3 regions of the Pseudomonas sp. ZS1P83 genome follow, and region 3 is predicted to be linked to each of the others. Evidence: predicted binding sites of a transcription regulator. Region 3 holds the regulator's gene; each other region holds the start of a gene.
The links. The regulator sigma-54, encoded in region 3, starts transcription at its own class of promoters, with help from an activator protein. The targets are predictions, from matches to a motif close to ANTGGCATNNANNTTGCTNT.

Region 1: the regulator sigma-54 is predicted to act here: its motif matches at 2,234-2,253, upstream of flgB (flagellar basal body rod protein FlgB).
Region 2: the regulator sigma-54 is predicted to act here: its motif matches at 1,998-2,017, upstream of ACYZT0_RS05975 (CmpA/NrtA family ABC transporter substrate-binding protein).

What each region holds. Positions count from the first base shown of each region.
Region 1 is NZ_CM142706.1:3,943,607-3,947,884, forward strand. It holds gene flgE (flagellar hook protein FlgE) at 1-568, opposite strand, end outside; gene flgD (flagellar hook assembly protein FlgD) at 600-1,322, opposite strand; gene flgC (flagellar basal body rod protein FlgC) at 1,338-1,781, opposite strand; gene flgB (flagellar basal body rod protein FlgB) at 1,785-2,192, opposite strand; gene ACYZT0_RS18810 (IS4 family transposase) at 2,484-3,815, shown strand; gene cheR (protein-glutamate O-methyltransferase CheR) at 3,863-4,278, opposite strand, start outside.
Region 2 is NZ_CM142706.1:1,243,369-1,247,646, reverse strand. It holds gene rlmKL (bifunctional 23S rRNA (guanine(2069)-N(7))-methyltransferase RlmK/23S rRNA (guanine(2445)-N(2))-methyltransferase RlmL) at 1-16, opposite strand, end outside; gene rmf (ribosome modulation factor) at 546-761, shown strand; gene ACYZT0_RS05980 (quinone-dependent dihydroorotate dehydrogenase) at 888-1,907, opposite strand; gene ACYZT0_RS05975 (CmpA/NrtA family ABC transporter substrate-binding protein) at 2,137-3,348, shown strand; gene ACYZT0_RS05970 (ANTAR domain-containing response regulator) at 3,364-3,939, shown strand; gene ACYZT0_RS05965 (nitrate/nitrite transporter) at 4,168-4,278, shown strand, end outside.
Region 3 is NZ_CM142706.1:4,501,761-4,506,038, reverse strand. It holds gene rapZ (RNase adapter RapZ) at 1-463, opposite strand, end outside; gene ptsN (PTS IIA-like nitrogen regulatory protein PtsN) at 466-930, opposite strand; gene hpf (ribosome hibernation-promoting factor, HPF/YfiA family) at 943-1,251, opposite strand; gene ACYZT0_RS21355 (RNA polymerase factor sigma-54) at 1,325-2,818, opposite strand; gene lptB (LPS export ABC transporter ATP-binding protein) at 3,002-3,727, opposite strand; gene lptA (lipopolysaccharide transport periplasmic protein LptA) at 3,727-4,275, opposite strand; gene lptC (LPS export ABC transporter periplasmic protein LptC) at 4,262-4,278, opposite strand, start outside.

The DNA of each region.
Region 1 (4,278 bases), 560 kb from region 3:
TGAACTGCTTGGTGAAGGACGCTTCCTTGGACGGGTCAAACGGATTGATAGTCTGGTTGATGATGGGAGCTGTGGAGTTCAGGTTGATCGTCGACGAAACCGTGGAGGTGTTTTTTGGCGCCAGGTTCGACGTATCGATGCGCAGGTCAGTCAAAACGCCATTGAGGATCTTGCCATTGGCATCCACGCCATAACCCTGCAGACGCGCAGAGCCATCGCTATTGGTGACGTAACCGTCCTTGTCGACCTTGAACGTACCGGCACGGGTGTAGGACATCGAACCGTTCTCGCTCAGCACGAAGAAGCCGGAACCGTTGATACCCATGTCCAGCACGTTGCCGGTGTTGCTGACGTCGCCCTGGGTGAACTGCTGGGAAACGTTGGCCAGGCGCACGCCGTTACCGATGGTTTTGCTGCCGGTACCCAGCTTGGTGGCCGAGTAAACGTCTTCGAATTCTGCACGGGACGATTTGAAACCGGTGGTCGCGACGTTGGCGATGTTGTTGCCGGTCACGTCCAGTTGTTTGTTGGCTGCATAGAGACCGCTAAGGCCGATATTGAAAGACATATTCCACTCCTTTGTGCCGTGTTAGTCGGCTCTACATACCAATGGTTTGTACTTTGGACAGAGCGATGCTGCCCAGGCCTGCCAGGTTGAGCATCAACTCACCGCCGGTCTGGCTGATGGTCACGCTGCTGACGGTCGCCGGCAGGCTAGTGACCAGCGAGGTCGCTTTACTGTCGTAGGTCGCGGTGGCGGCGAAGGTGAATGTACCGGCCTTGGCCACTTCACCGGCATCGTTCTTGCCGTCCCAGATGAAGCTGGCGTTGCCGGCTTTCTGGCTGCCCATGTTGATGGTGCGGACGATCTTGCCGTCGGCATCGGTAATCTTGAGCGTAACCGGGTCCACGGAGGCAGGCACCACGACCGTACCGTTGAAGCTCTTGGCGGTATCGACCACGGCCTTGTCGCCCGGCGCGATGACCGAACGCCCCACCAGCGACGAAGCCTGCAACGCCTGGGACGAGTTGTAGTTGCTCGCGAGGCCGCTCACGGTGGTATTGAGTGTGGTAATGCCTTCCAGGCTGCTGAACTGCGCCAGCTGGGCGACGAACGCGCCATTGTCCTGCGGTTCCAGCGGGTTCTGGTTCTTCAGCTGTGTCACCAGCAACTGCAGAAACGCGTCCTTGCCCAGCGCCTTCTTGCCGGTGGCGCTGTTAGTCGCGGACGCCAGGCCATCGGCGCTGGTGTTGGTCTTGACCGAGGAGTTGGCCAGGATGTCTTTGAGGCTAATGCCACTGGTGGTATCGGTAACACTCATCTGAGTCGCCCCTTTTTACTGACCGAGGGTCAGGACCTTCTGCATCATGGTTTTGGCGGTGTTCATCATTTCGGCGTTGGTCTGGAACGAGCGGCTCGCGGAAATCATGTCGGCCATTTCTTCCACCACGTTGACGTTCGGGTAGTAGACGTAGCCCTTGGCGTCGGCCGCCGGATGGTTCGGCTCGTAGCGCGCCTCAAGGTTGCTCTGGTCTTCGACCACGCCCAGCACTTGCACGCCTTGACCGGCCGCGTCCTGGTTCTGGAACAACGAATCGCTGCCGCCGCTCTGGCCGCCCTGGAACATGGTGGCGAATACCGGGTGACGGGCACGGTAGGTCTGGTCGATGCTCGAGGAGACGGTCTCGGCGTTGGCGATGTTACTGGCGACGGTGTTCAAGCGAGTGGTCTGGGCACTCATGCCGCTACCGGCAATGTTGAAAACACTGGATAGAGACATGGCTTACTCTCCGCGCAGGGCTGAGACCAGCCCTTTGAATTTGCTGTTGAGCAGGGTGAAGCTGGCCTGGAAGCCGACCGCGTTTTCCGCGTAGTTCGACTGTTCAAGCTGGGCGTCCACGGTGTTCTGGTCGATCGACGGTTGCATCGGCGTGCGATACAGCAGCGACTCGCCGCCATTGCCCAGGCCTTCGGCTTCGATATGACGGCTATTGGTCATGTTCAAGGCGAAAGAACCGCTTTTGGTTTTCTCGTTCTGCTCGGCGAGCACTTTCGAGAAGTCCAGATCCCGAGCCTTGTAGTTCGGGGTGTCGGCGTTGGCGATGTTGTTGGCCAGGACTTCGGCACGCTGAGCGCGGTAGCCCAGGGCTTGTTCGTGGATACCGAGCGCTTTATCGAAGCTGATGCTCATGTCGGAAACCTTCGGGTGACCTGATTTTTCGTAATATGGACATAGCAAGCGTCGTGCCAATTAAAAAAAGGCCGTAAACCGGGGCTTTGCGGGCAATGGCAACGTGGCCATGCCAGAAAAGCGGCAACCGATTTCCGCCGCCTGCCGCTTTTCTGCCGCTCGCCTCCCAAAAATCGCAGGCAAAAAAAACGGGAGCCCCTGAGGACTAATGCCGATCAGTTAAGCCCTTTTGCTTGACCTTTGGCCGCAAGAAATCAAAATCCGATGCCTGTATTGGCATCGGATTTTTTTATGCGTCTCGCTCGGGCACTGGAACTGACCCACAACATCGTCTCCACCCCCAACTCAATTGAGGGATTGAATTCCTTGCTCGATCCTTCTTTGGTCGAGCAGGCACTTGAACAGGCAGGCGTTGCGACTTTACGCAAGCGGCGCTTGCCGTTTGAAATGATGCTTTGGTGCGTGATCTCCATGGCGTTCTTTCGGCGCATGTCGGCGTGGGATGTGGTCAGCCGCATGAATATCATGCTGCCGGGCCAGCACCCGTTGGTGGCACCCAGCGCGGTGGTTCAAGCCCGTCAGAGATTGGGCAGCGAGGCTGTACGACAGGTCTTCCATCTGACTCAGAAAAGTTGGCATGAGGCGGCCGCTCATCCGACTTGGGCCGGTTTGCGCTTACTGGGTGTCGACGGTGTCGTCTGGCGAACACCCGATACGCCGGAAAACCGTGCACGTTACGACTCCGCCAGTAACCAGCATGGCGACACTGGTTTTCCGCAGGTGCGCATGGTCTGCCAGATGGAGTTGACCAGCCATTTGCTGATCGGCAGTGCGTTTGACGGCTATCGCAGCAACGAGATGAAGCTGGCGGAGCAACTGATCGAGACCACGCCCGATCACTCGTTGACGCTATTTGATCGTGGTTTTTATTCGTTAGGTTTACTGCATCAATGGCAGCAGGCAGGGATCGAACGTCACTGGCTGATGCCGCTGAAAAAAGGCTCGCAGTACGAAGTGCTTCAGCGTTTGGGGCGCCAGGATGCGGTTGTCTCATTAAACACTTCGCCGCAGGCCCGCAAGCAATGGCCGGGGCTGCCGGAGCGCCTGACCGCGCGACTTCTGAGCAAAACCGTCAAAGGCAAGGTGTGTCAGATCCTGACCTCAATGGCCGACCCGCTGCGCTTTCCATCCGACGAAATCGTCGACCTGTACAGCCAGCGATGGGAAGTCGAATTAGGGTTTCGGGAGATGAAACAGACCTTGCTCAACAGCAGTTATACGTTGCGTAGCAAGACGCCCGAGATGATCGAGCAGGAGCTGTGGGGGGTGTTGTTGGGCTACAACTTGTTGCGCTATCAGATGGTGGAGATGAGTCGTCACTGTCCAGGTATTTACCCATGCGAAATGAGTTTTACCGCCTGCACCTGGGCGATTCTCGGGTTTATCAACAGCGTCTCCGCCGACCGTTCCGGGAACATCCCCAAGTACCTGGCTGAGTTGCATGCCTCAGCCCCGCACTATGTCCTGCCGCATCGGCGAGAGGAGCGTATTTATCCTCGGGCCATCCGGCTTAAATCACCGAAGTATCCGATCAGAAAGAAAAATGCCAGTCAGCTTAACTGACTGGCATTAGCCCCTGAGGACTCCCGTTTTTTTATACCGTCAACGAATCACTTCGCCTGGTAAATGATCCCCGGGCTGCACTGGACCATCTGGTAATGATCCGGCAAACCGTTCAGCGCCTCGGAAGCACCGAGGAACAGATAACCGCCAGGCTTCAACGTGCTGTGGATGCGCAACAGGATGTCCTTCTTCACCTCGGCGGAGAAGTAGATCAGCACGTTGCGACAGAACACGATATCGAACTTGCCGAGGCTCGCGTAGCTGTCCAGCAGGTTGAACGAGCGAAACTCCACCCGGCTCTTGATCGGCGCCTTGATCGCCCAGCGCCCCGGCCCTTTCGGGTCGAAGTAACGCTGAAGACGCTCGGGCGACAGACCACGGCCGATGGCCAGGCTGTCGTACTCGCCGGTCTTGCAGTTGGTCAGCATGGTGCCGGACAGATCGGTGGCAACGATTTGCACGC
Region 2 (4,278 bases), 3.0 Mb from region 3:
CGAATTGATCGGACATTGGAATTTCAGAGCCTTTGGCTTAGTGAACCGACAACGCATTGCCGGCCCGGTTTTCAATCAGGCGCTTTTCTAAAAGAGCGCCCGCGTGGCACGAAGGTGTGCCGTTCCACCCTTGCTGCTCGGGTTAAAAGAGCTTAGATGCAAAGGCAGATAAAAAAGTTGATGCAACAAAATGTCATAAAGCGACCCTTCGTCGAATAGTCCCCCTGCTCAACAGGAGGCATTCTCACTTAGGTATTCAATCCATCATGCAGCGCAGGGCCGATCATACCGGGGTTTTGCCAATAAACACGGGACAACATCGTGTTACTTATGGCCATACCACCTTAATAGTTACGTCCTTATGACAAAACGATCATTCCCTCGATGTGACGCATTGGTTAGAACTCAACACAGGTTGACGCCGCAATGACGCCAACACCTTGGCTCGCGACGCCGGCAGCGAGCCCCAACGGCAGGAGTTTTTCTGCCAGACCTCGATTGAGGTCAACGCGATTAATACAGTCAACAAGTGAGGGCAACACCCTATGAGAAGACTTAAGCGTGATCCGTTGGAAAGAGCATTTTTGCGCGGATATCAATATGGCGTTGGTGGCAAATCCCGTGAGCTTTGCCCATTTACTCTACCGTCGGTACGCCAAGCCTGGATTAACGGCTGGCGAGAAGGACGCGGCGACAACTGGGACGGTATGACCGGCACTGCGGGAATCCATAGACTCAACGAACTTCACGCCGTCGGCTAATGACAGGGCTTAACACACTCCGACACGACAATCTGATGACTGAATGACTTAACCACGCACGCCCCATCCGGGCGGCGGGCTCCGGCCCAGGGGCTCCTTCGAGGAGCCCTTTTTTATGCCTGTCGTTTACCGCAAAGCCGCGATCGCATCCACCGATTCACGAATCAACGCAGGGCCTTTATAGATGAAACCGGAATAGAGCTGCACCAGGCTCGCGCCCGCAGCGATTTTCTCAGCCGCGTGCTTGCCTTCGGTGATGCCGCCCACGGCAATGATCGGCAAGCGACCGGCCAACTCTGCCGCCAGCACCTTCACGGTGTGGGTGCTCTTGTCGCGAACCGGTGCGCCGGACAGACCGCCCGCCTCGTCGCCGTGTTCCATGCCTTCAACGCCGACGCGGCTCAGGGTGGTGTTGGTGGCGATCACCGCATCCATCCCGGTTTCGATCAGCGCTTGCGCGACCTGAGCGGTTTCTTCGTCGGTCATGTCCGGCGCAATCTTGATCGCCAGCGGGACATGTTTGCCATGGCGCAGCGCCAGTTCTGCGCGGCGCGTAGCCAGGTCAGCCAACAATTGCTTCAGCGAATCGCCGAACTGCAAGCTGCGCAGACCAGGGGTGTTCGGCGAGCTGACGTTGACCGTCACGTAGCTGGCGTGGGCGTAGACCTTGTCCAGACAGATCAGGTAGTCGTCGACCGCCCGCTCAACCGGGGTATCGAAGTTTTTGCCGATATTGATACCCAGTACGCCCTTGTACTTGGCCGCCGCCACTCGGGCCAACAGATTATCGACGCCGAGGTTGTTGAACCCCATGCGGTTGATGATCGCCTCGGCATCCGGCAGACGGAAAATTCGTGGCTTCGGGTTGCCCGGCTGCGGACGCGGGGTGATGGTACCGATTTCGACAAAACCAAAACCCAGTTGGGCAAAACCGTCGATGGCCGCGCCGTTCTTGTCCAGACCGGCCGCCAGACCTACCGGGTTCGGGAAGTCCAGGCCCATGACGGTCACCGGCATTTTCGCCGATGCCTTGCACAGCAAGCCGTTGAGGCCCAAACGCCCGCCCGCGCCGATCAGGTCCAGGGACAGATCGTGGGAGGTTTCCGGGGAAAGTTTGAACAACAGCTGACGGGCCAGGGTGTACATGGGCGGGTTTGACTCTGGGCTACGAAAAGTGGCGGCGATTATAGCCGGGCATCGAGGTTGCAGGCGAGACGCGCGACAAAATCAGTGAGCGATGGCATATGCCTTGCACCGTCACTGACATCAGCACTCATGCCAACGGCGGGATGAGTCGAAAGACAAAGGCGTCGTCACTTGGCCTTGCTCTGACAAGCAGCCCGGTCCGGCGCTTTTTTATGGAAGGTGATTACTGATGATTGAAGTTCCAGCCAACCCTCTGGCCTGGGTCAACGGCAGCGATGCCCCGGAAAGGACCGAAATCAACCTCGGCTTCATGGCCCTGAGTGACTGCGCCTCCGTGGTGGTCGCGGCCACGCAGGGCTTCGCCCAACCTTATGGCCTGACCCTGAACCTCAAGCGCCAGTCGTCCTGGGCCAACTTGCGGGACAAGTTGGTCAGTGGCGAACTCGACGCCGCCCACAGCCTGTACGGTTTGATCTACGCCGTGCATTTGGGCATCGGCGGTGTCGCATCGACCGACATGGCGGTGCTCATGGGCCTGAATCAGAATGGCCAGAGCATCAATCTCTCCCATGGCTTACAGGCCCTGGGCGTGACCAGTCCTGAAGCACTCGACCGGCACGTGCACCAAAGTCGCCCAAAACTCACTTTCGCCCAGACATTTCCTACGGGCACTCACGCCATGTGGCTGTATTACTGGCTCGCGAGTCAGGGCATCCATCCGCTGCAGGACATCAACAGCGTGGTGGTGCCGCCGCCGCAAATGGTCGCGCACCTGCAAGCCGGACGCATCGATGGTTTCTGCGTCGGCGAGCCATGGTCCGCCAACGCGGTGCAGCAGAACCTGGGGTTCACCCTGGCCACAACACAGACCATCTGGCCCGATCATCCGGAAAAAGTCCTCGGTTGCACCCGCGTTTTTGTCGAGCAATACCCCAACACCGCCCGGGCGCTGGTGATGGCGATCCTCGAAGCCAGCCGCTTCATCGAACAAAGCACGGAAAATCGCTGCAGCACCGCGAAGCTGTTGAGTGCGCCCGAATACCTCGACGCGCCACTCGACTGCATCGCGCCAAGGTTGCTCGGTGACTACGCCGATGGCCTCGGTAATCGTTGGCAGGATCCGCATACCCTGCGTTTCCATGCGGACGGCGAGGTCAACCTGCCTTACTTGTCCGACGGCATGTGGTTCATGACCCAGTTCCGTCGCTGGGGTTTGTTGCGCGATGACCCGGACTACCTCGGCGTGGCCCGTCAGGTCCAGCAACTAGACTTGTATCGAGAGGCCGCCACGGCGGTGGGTGTCGCCGCCCCGGGTCAGGAAATGCGCAGCAGCCAGTTGATCGACGGCAAGGTCTGGGACGGCTTGGACCCCGCCGGCTATGCCCGCAGTTTCAAGCTGCACGCCCTGAGCGACAGCTCACCCCTTCTCGCCAGCCGCTGACAGGAGATTGCGAATATGTTGCGTATCCTGCTGATCAACGACACAGCGAAGAAGGTCGGTCGCCTGAAGGCGGCCCTGACCGAAGCCGGGTTTGAGGTGATCGACGAGTCGGGCCTGACCATCGACCTGCCTGCGCGCGTCGAAACGGTGCGTCCGGATGTGATTTTGATCGATACCGAGTCACCGAGCCGAGATGTGATGGAACAAGTGGTGCTCGTGAGCCGCGACCAACCGCGGCCGATTGTGATGTTTACCGATGAACATGACCCCGATGTGATGCGTCAGGCGATTAAGTCCGGAGTCAGTGCCTACATCGTCGAAGGCATCCACGCACAGCGCTTGCAGCCGATTCTCGACGTTGCCATGGCACGTTTTGAAAGCGACCAGGCCCTGCGCGCCCAACTCAACGCCCGCGACCAGCAACTGGCCGAGCGCAAGCGCATCGAGCTGGCCAAAGGGCTGTTGATGAAAATGAAGGACTGCAACGAGGAAGAGGCCTACACCTTGATGCGCCGCCAGGCGATGAGCCGGCAGCAGAAGCTGATTCAAGTGGCGGAGCAGATCATCGCCATGAGCGAGTTGCTCGGGTAACCGATCCTGAATCTGGCACAGATCTCGCTAGGTAATCGCTACAGGTAACCAACGGCGGTTGCCCCACCTACGACAAAGACGTCGCTCACCTCATTTGCCCATGGCGAATCCGGTGGCGGCGTTTTTTTGTTTTGGCCCCAGAGACCGGGGCCGGTGGTGCGGCCGATGCGGCGCCCCACCTGCAAGCTCATGACTCCTTCTCGAGACTATTAACAGCTGAGGTGCGCGATGAATTCAAGCTTCTGGAAATCTGGCCATACCCCGACATTGTTCGCGGCCTTCCTCTATTTCGACCTGAGTTTCATGGTCTGGTACCTGCTTGGCCCATTGGCAGTGCAA
Region 3 (4,278 bases):
GCTTGATGGTATCGCGCAGCTGATACAGGTTCAGGTTGGTGGTGTTTACTTTGAGATCGGCGAGGTCGGCAATCGGCCCGAGCAGGCTGGTTTCATCGTTGATGGCTTCGGCCAGCGAGCGATTGGCATTGCTCAGAGGGTGGCGCCGGCGGGTTTCCGAGAAGCGTTTGAGCAAGGTTTCTTCATCGGCGTCCAGATAAAGCACATCGCACTGGATATGCCGGCTGCGCACTTCTTCCAGCAGTTCGGGAAACCGCGACAAGTGACTTGGCAAGTTACGCGCATCGATGGATACGGCAACCAGCGGTTGTGCCAGCTCGGTGTGAATCAACGCGCGTTCGGCCAGTTCCGGCAGCAGGCCGGCGGGAAGGTTGTCGATGCAGTAGTAGCCGTTGTCCTCGAGAACATCGAGCGCGGTACTTTTACCTGAGCCGGAGCGGCCACTGACGATGATCAAACGCATGATTACTGACCGTTTTGCTCGTCCAGGACGACCTGATACAAGGCTTCATTGCTCGGGGCGCTGCGCAGTTTTTCGCGCACTTCCTTGCGATCGAGCATGCTGGCGATCTGGCGCAGTAGCTCCAGGTGCGCATCGGTGGCGGCTTGCGGGACCAGCAGAACGAACAGCAGGTCAACCGGGGCGCCGTCGATGGCGTCGAAATCGATGGGGGCATCAAGGTGCATCAAGGCACTGATGGGCGAGTTGCAGCCCTTCAGGCGACAGTGGGGAATGGCGATGCCGTTGCCAAAACCGGTGGAACCGAGTTTTTCACGGGCAATCAGAGCCTCGAAGACATCTTGCATCTCCAGATCCGGCACTTCTTTATGGATAAGGTTGGCAATTTGCTCGAGGGCTTTCTTTTTACTGCCGCCCGGCACGTTCACGAGGGAACGGCCGGGGGTCAGGATGCTTTCAAGTCGGATCATGGGTTGGGAGTGTTAACGACCGGTCGCGCCCTGGAGGAGGCTTTGGGTCTTTTCCTTATGCTTTTTGAGTTGTTTATCCAGCTTGTCAGTCAGTGCGTCGATAGCCGCGTACATATCGGTATGCTCCGCGTTTGCGACCACTTCATTGCCGGGAATATGCAGCGTGGCTTCGATTTTCTGCTTGAGCTTTTCGACCGTCATCGTGACTTGCACGTTGGTGATCTTGTCGAAATGCCTCTCTAATCGTTCGAGTTTTTCGCCGATGTAGGTGCGAAGAGGTTCGGTCACTTCCAGTTGGTGTCCACTGATGTTGACTTGCATACAGCTCTCCTTCGTTGCCAGTGCATAAAGCGGCAGGCAGAAATGCCTGCCACTGGAACGCTGTGGCGTGGCTCTACATCAACCGCTTGCGTTCGCTCGAAGGCGCGATCCCGAGGGATTCGCGGTACTTGGCGACGGTGCGGCGAGCCACCTGAATGCCTTGTGCCTCCAGTAAACCAGCGATCTTGCTGTCACTCAACGGCTTTTTCTGATTTTCCGCGGCAACCAGTTTTTTGATGATCGCGCGGATCGCTGTAGACGAGCATTCACCGCCCTCAGAGGTGCTGACGTGACTTGAGAAAAAGTATTTCAGTTCATATATGCCCCGTGGGGTATGCATGAATTTCTGCGTGGTCACCCGAGAAATCGTCGACTCGTGCATGCCCACCGCTTCGGCGATGTCATGCAGGACCAGCGGTTTCATGGCTTCGTCGCCGTATTCAAGAAAGCCGCGCTGATGCTCGACGATCTGAGTGGCTACTTTCATCAGGGTTTCGTTGCGGCTTTGCAGGCTTTTGATGAACCAGCGGGCCTCTTGCAACTGATTGCGCATGAAGGTGTTGTCGGCGCTGGTGTCGGCGCGGCGTACGAAACCGGCGTATTGAGCATTGACCCGCAGTCGCGGCACGGATTCCTGGTTCAGTTCCACCAGCCAGCGCTCGTTGTCCTTGCGTACGATCACGTCGGGAACGACGTATTCGGCTTCGCCGGACTCGATTTGCGAGCCTGGGCGCGGGTTGAGGCTCTGGACCAGTTCAATCACTTGGCGCAGCTCATCTTCCTTGAGCTTCATGCGACGCATCAGCTGGCTGTAATCGCGGCTGCCGAGCAGGTCGATGTAATCGGTGACCAGGCGTTTGGCTTCGACCAGCCAAGGAGTCTTGGCGGACAACTGACGCAGTTGCAGCAGCAGGCATTCGCCCAGGTTACGGGCGCCGATGCCAGCGGGTTCGAATTGCTGGATGCGGTGCAGGACAGCTTCGATTTCGTCCAGTTCGATGTCCAGTTCCGGATCGAAGGCTTCGAGAATCTCCTCGAGGGTTTCGTCCAGGTAGCCCTGATTGTTGATGCAGTCGATCAGGGTCACGGCAATCAGGCGATCAGTGTCGGACATCGGTGCCAGGTTCAGTTGCCACAGCAAGTGGCTTTGCAGGCTTTCGCCGGCCGATGTACGGGTGGTGAAATCCCACTCGTCGTCATCGTTGCTCGGCAGGCTGCTGGCGCTGGTCTGGTAGACGTCTTCCCACGCGGTATCGACGGGCAGTTCGTTGGGAATGCGCTCGTTCCAGTCGCCTTCCTCGAGGTTGTCCACCGTCGGGGCGGTTTCCTGGTAGGAGGGTTCAGAAACGTCGGCGTTGGGTGGCTGTTCCGCTTTGTCGGCCAAGGGGTCAGCGTTATCGAAGTCGTCGCCTTCTTCCTGGCGTTCGAGCATCGGATTGGACTCCAGGGCCTCCTGGATTTCCTGTTGCAGGTCCAGGGTCGACAATTGGAGCAGGCGGATGGCCTGTTGCAGCTGCGGTGTCATCGTCAGCTGCTGGCCCATTCTCAAGACTAGCGATGGTTTCATGGCAGGGGCTTAACACCTTATTCGCCGGCGCACATGCGCCATCCACTACAGGACGCCGGAGCGCCAAACATAAGCAAATTATATGCCTGAAACCGCAACGTTTGCCTAGAGCGCTGTAACAATAAAAAAGTATTCATTTTTATCGAGACGAGCACTCGATCGACTAGCCAGGCACCTCAGTGCTTACAAGCGGAACTCATGACCCAGATACACTTCCTTGACCAGGTCGTTGGCCAGGATGGTGGCAGAGTCACCTTCGGCTATCAGCTGGCCATCGTTGACGATGTAGGCGGTTTCGCAGATATCCAGGGTTTCACGGACGTTGTGGTCAGTGATCAGCACACCAATGCCCTTGGCCTTGAGGTGATAGATGATCTGCTTGATGTCGCCCACCGAAATCGGGTCCACACCGGCGAATGGTTCGTCGAGGAGAATGAATTTCGGGTTGGTGGCCAGTGCCCTGGCGATTTCCACGCGGCGGCGTTCACCGCCGGACAGACTCATGCCGAGGTTGTCGCGGATGTGGCTGATGTGGAATTCCTGCAATAGGCTTTCCAACTCCTTGCGACGACTGTTCTTGTCGAGCTCCTTGCGGGTCTCGAGGATTGCCATGATGTTGTCGGCTACCGAGAGTTTGCGGAAGATCGATGCTTCTTGCGGAAGATAGCCAATACCGGCCTTAGCACGACCGTGCATAGGCTGGTGGCTGACATCCAGATCGTCAATCAGTACGCGGCCCTGGTCGGCTTGTACCAGACCGACAATCATGTAGAAACAGGTGGTCTTGCCGGCGCCGTTGGGGCCTAGCAGGCCGACGATCTGACCGCTGTCGATCGACAGGCTGACGTCACGCACGACCTGACGGCTCTTGTAGCTCTTCGCCAAATGCTGAGCTTTCAGAGTTGCCATTACTGGGCCTTTTGCTCGTCGGTTTTCTTCTTCGGCTGGATCACCATGTCGATGCGCGGACGCGCCTCGGTGACCTTGTTGCCGGTGGCGCGACCGGCGCTCGCGAGCTTTTTGACCGTGTCGTAGACGATTTTCTCGCCTTGGGTGACGTTGTTGTCCTTATCGATGACTTTGGCGCGATCGATCAGCACGACGCGGTTTTGCGCAGCGTGGTACTGGATCGTTACCCCGTAACCCTGAACCGGCTTGGTATCGCCCGCAGTTTGCAGTTGCTCGAAGTAGGCGAGGTTGCCCACCGAAGTCATCACGTCGATGTCGCCAGTCGGGGTGCGGGTGATGGTTACGGTGTTGCCGGTAACCTTCAACGAGCCCTGAGTAATGATCACGTCACCTTTATAGGTGGCGATGCCGTTCTTGTCGTCCAGCTGGGCGTCGTCGGCCTGGATGCGGATAGGCTGCTCTTGATCGTTCGGCAGAGCCCAGGCGCTCACGCTTCCCAGTGCTGCGCCCAGACTGAGCAAAATAGGGAGGGTTTTAACGAGCCTCATACT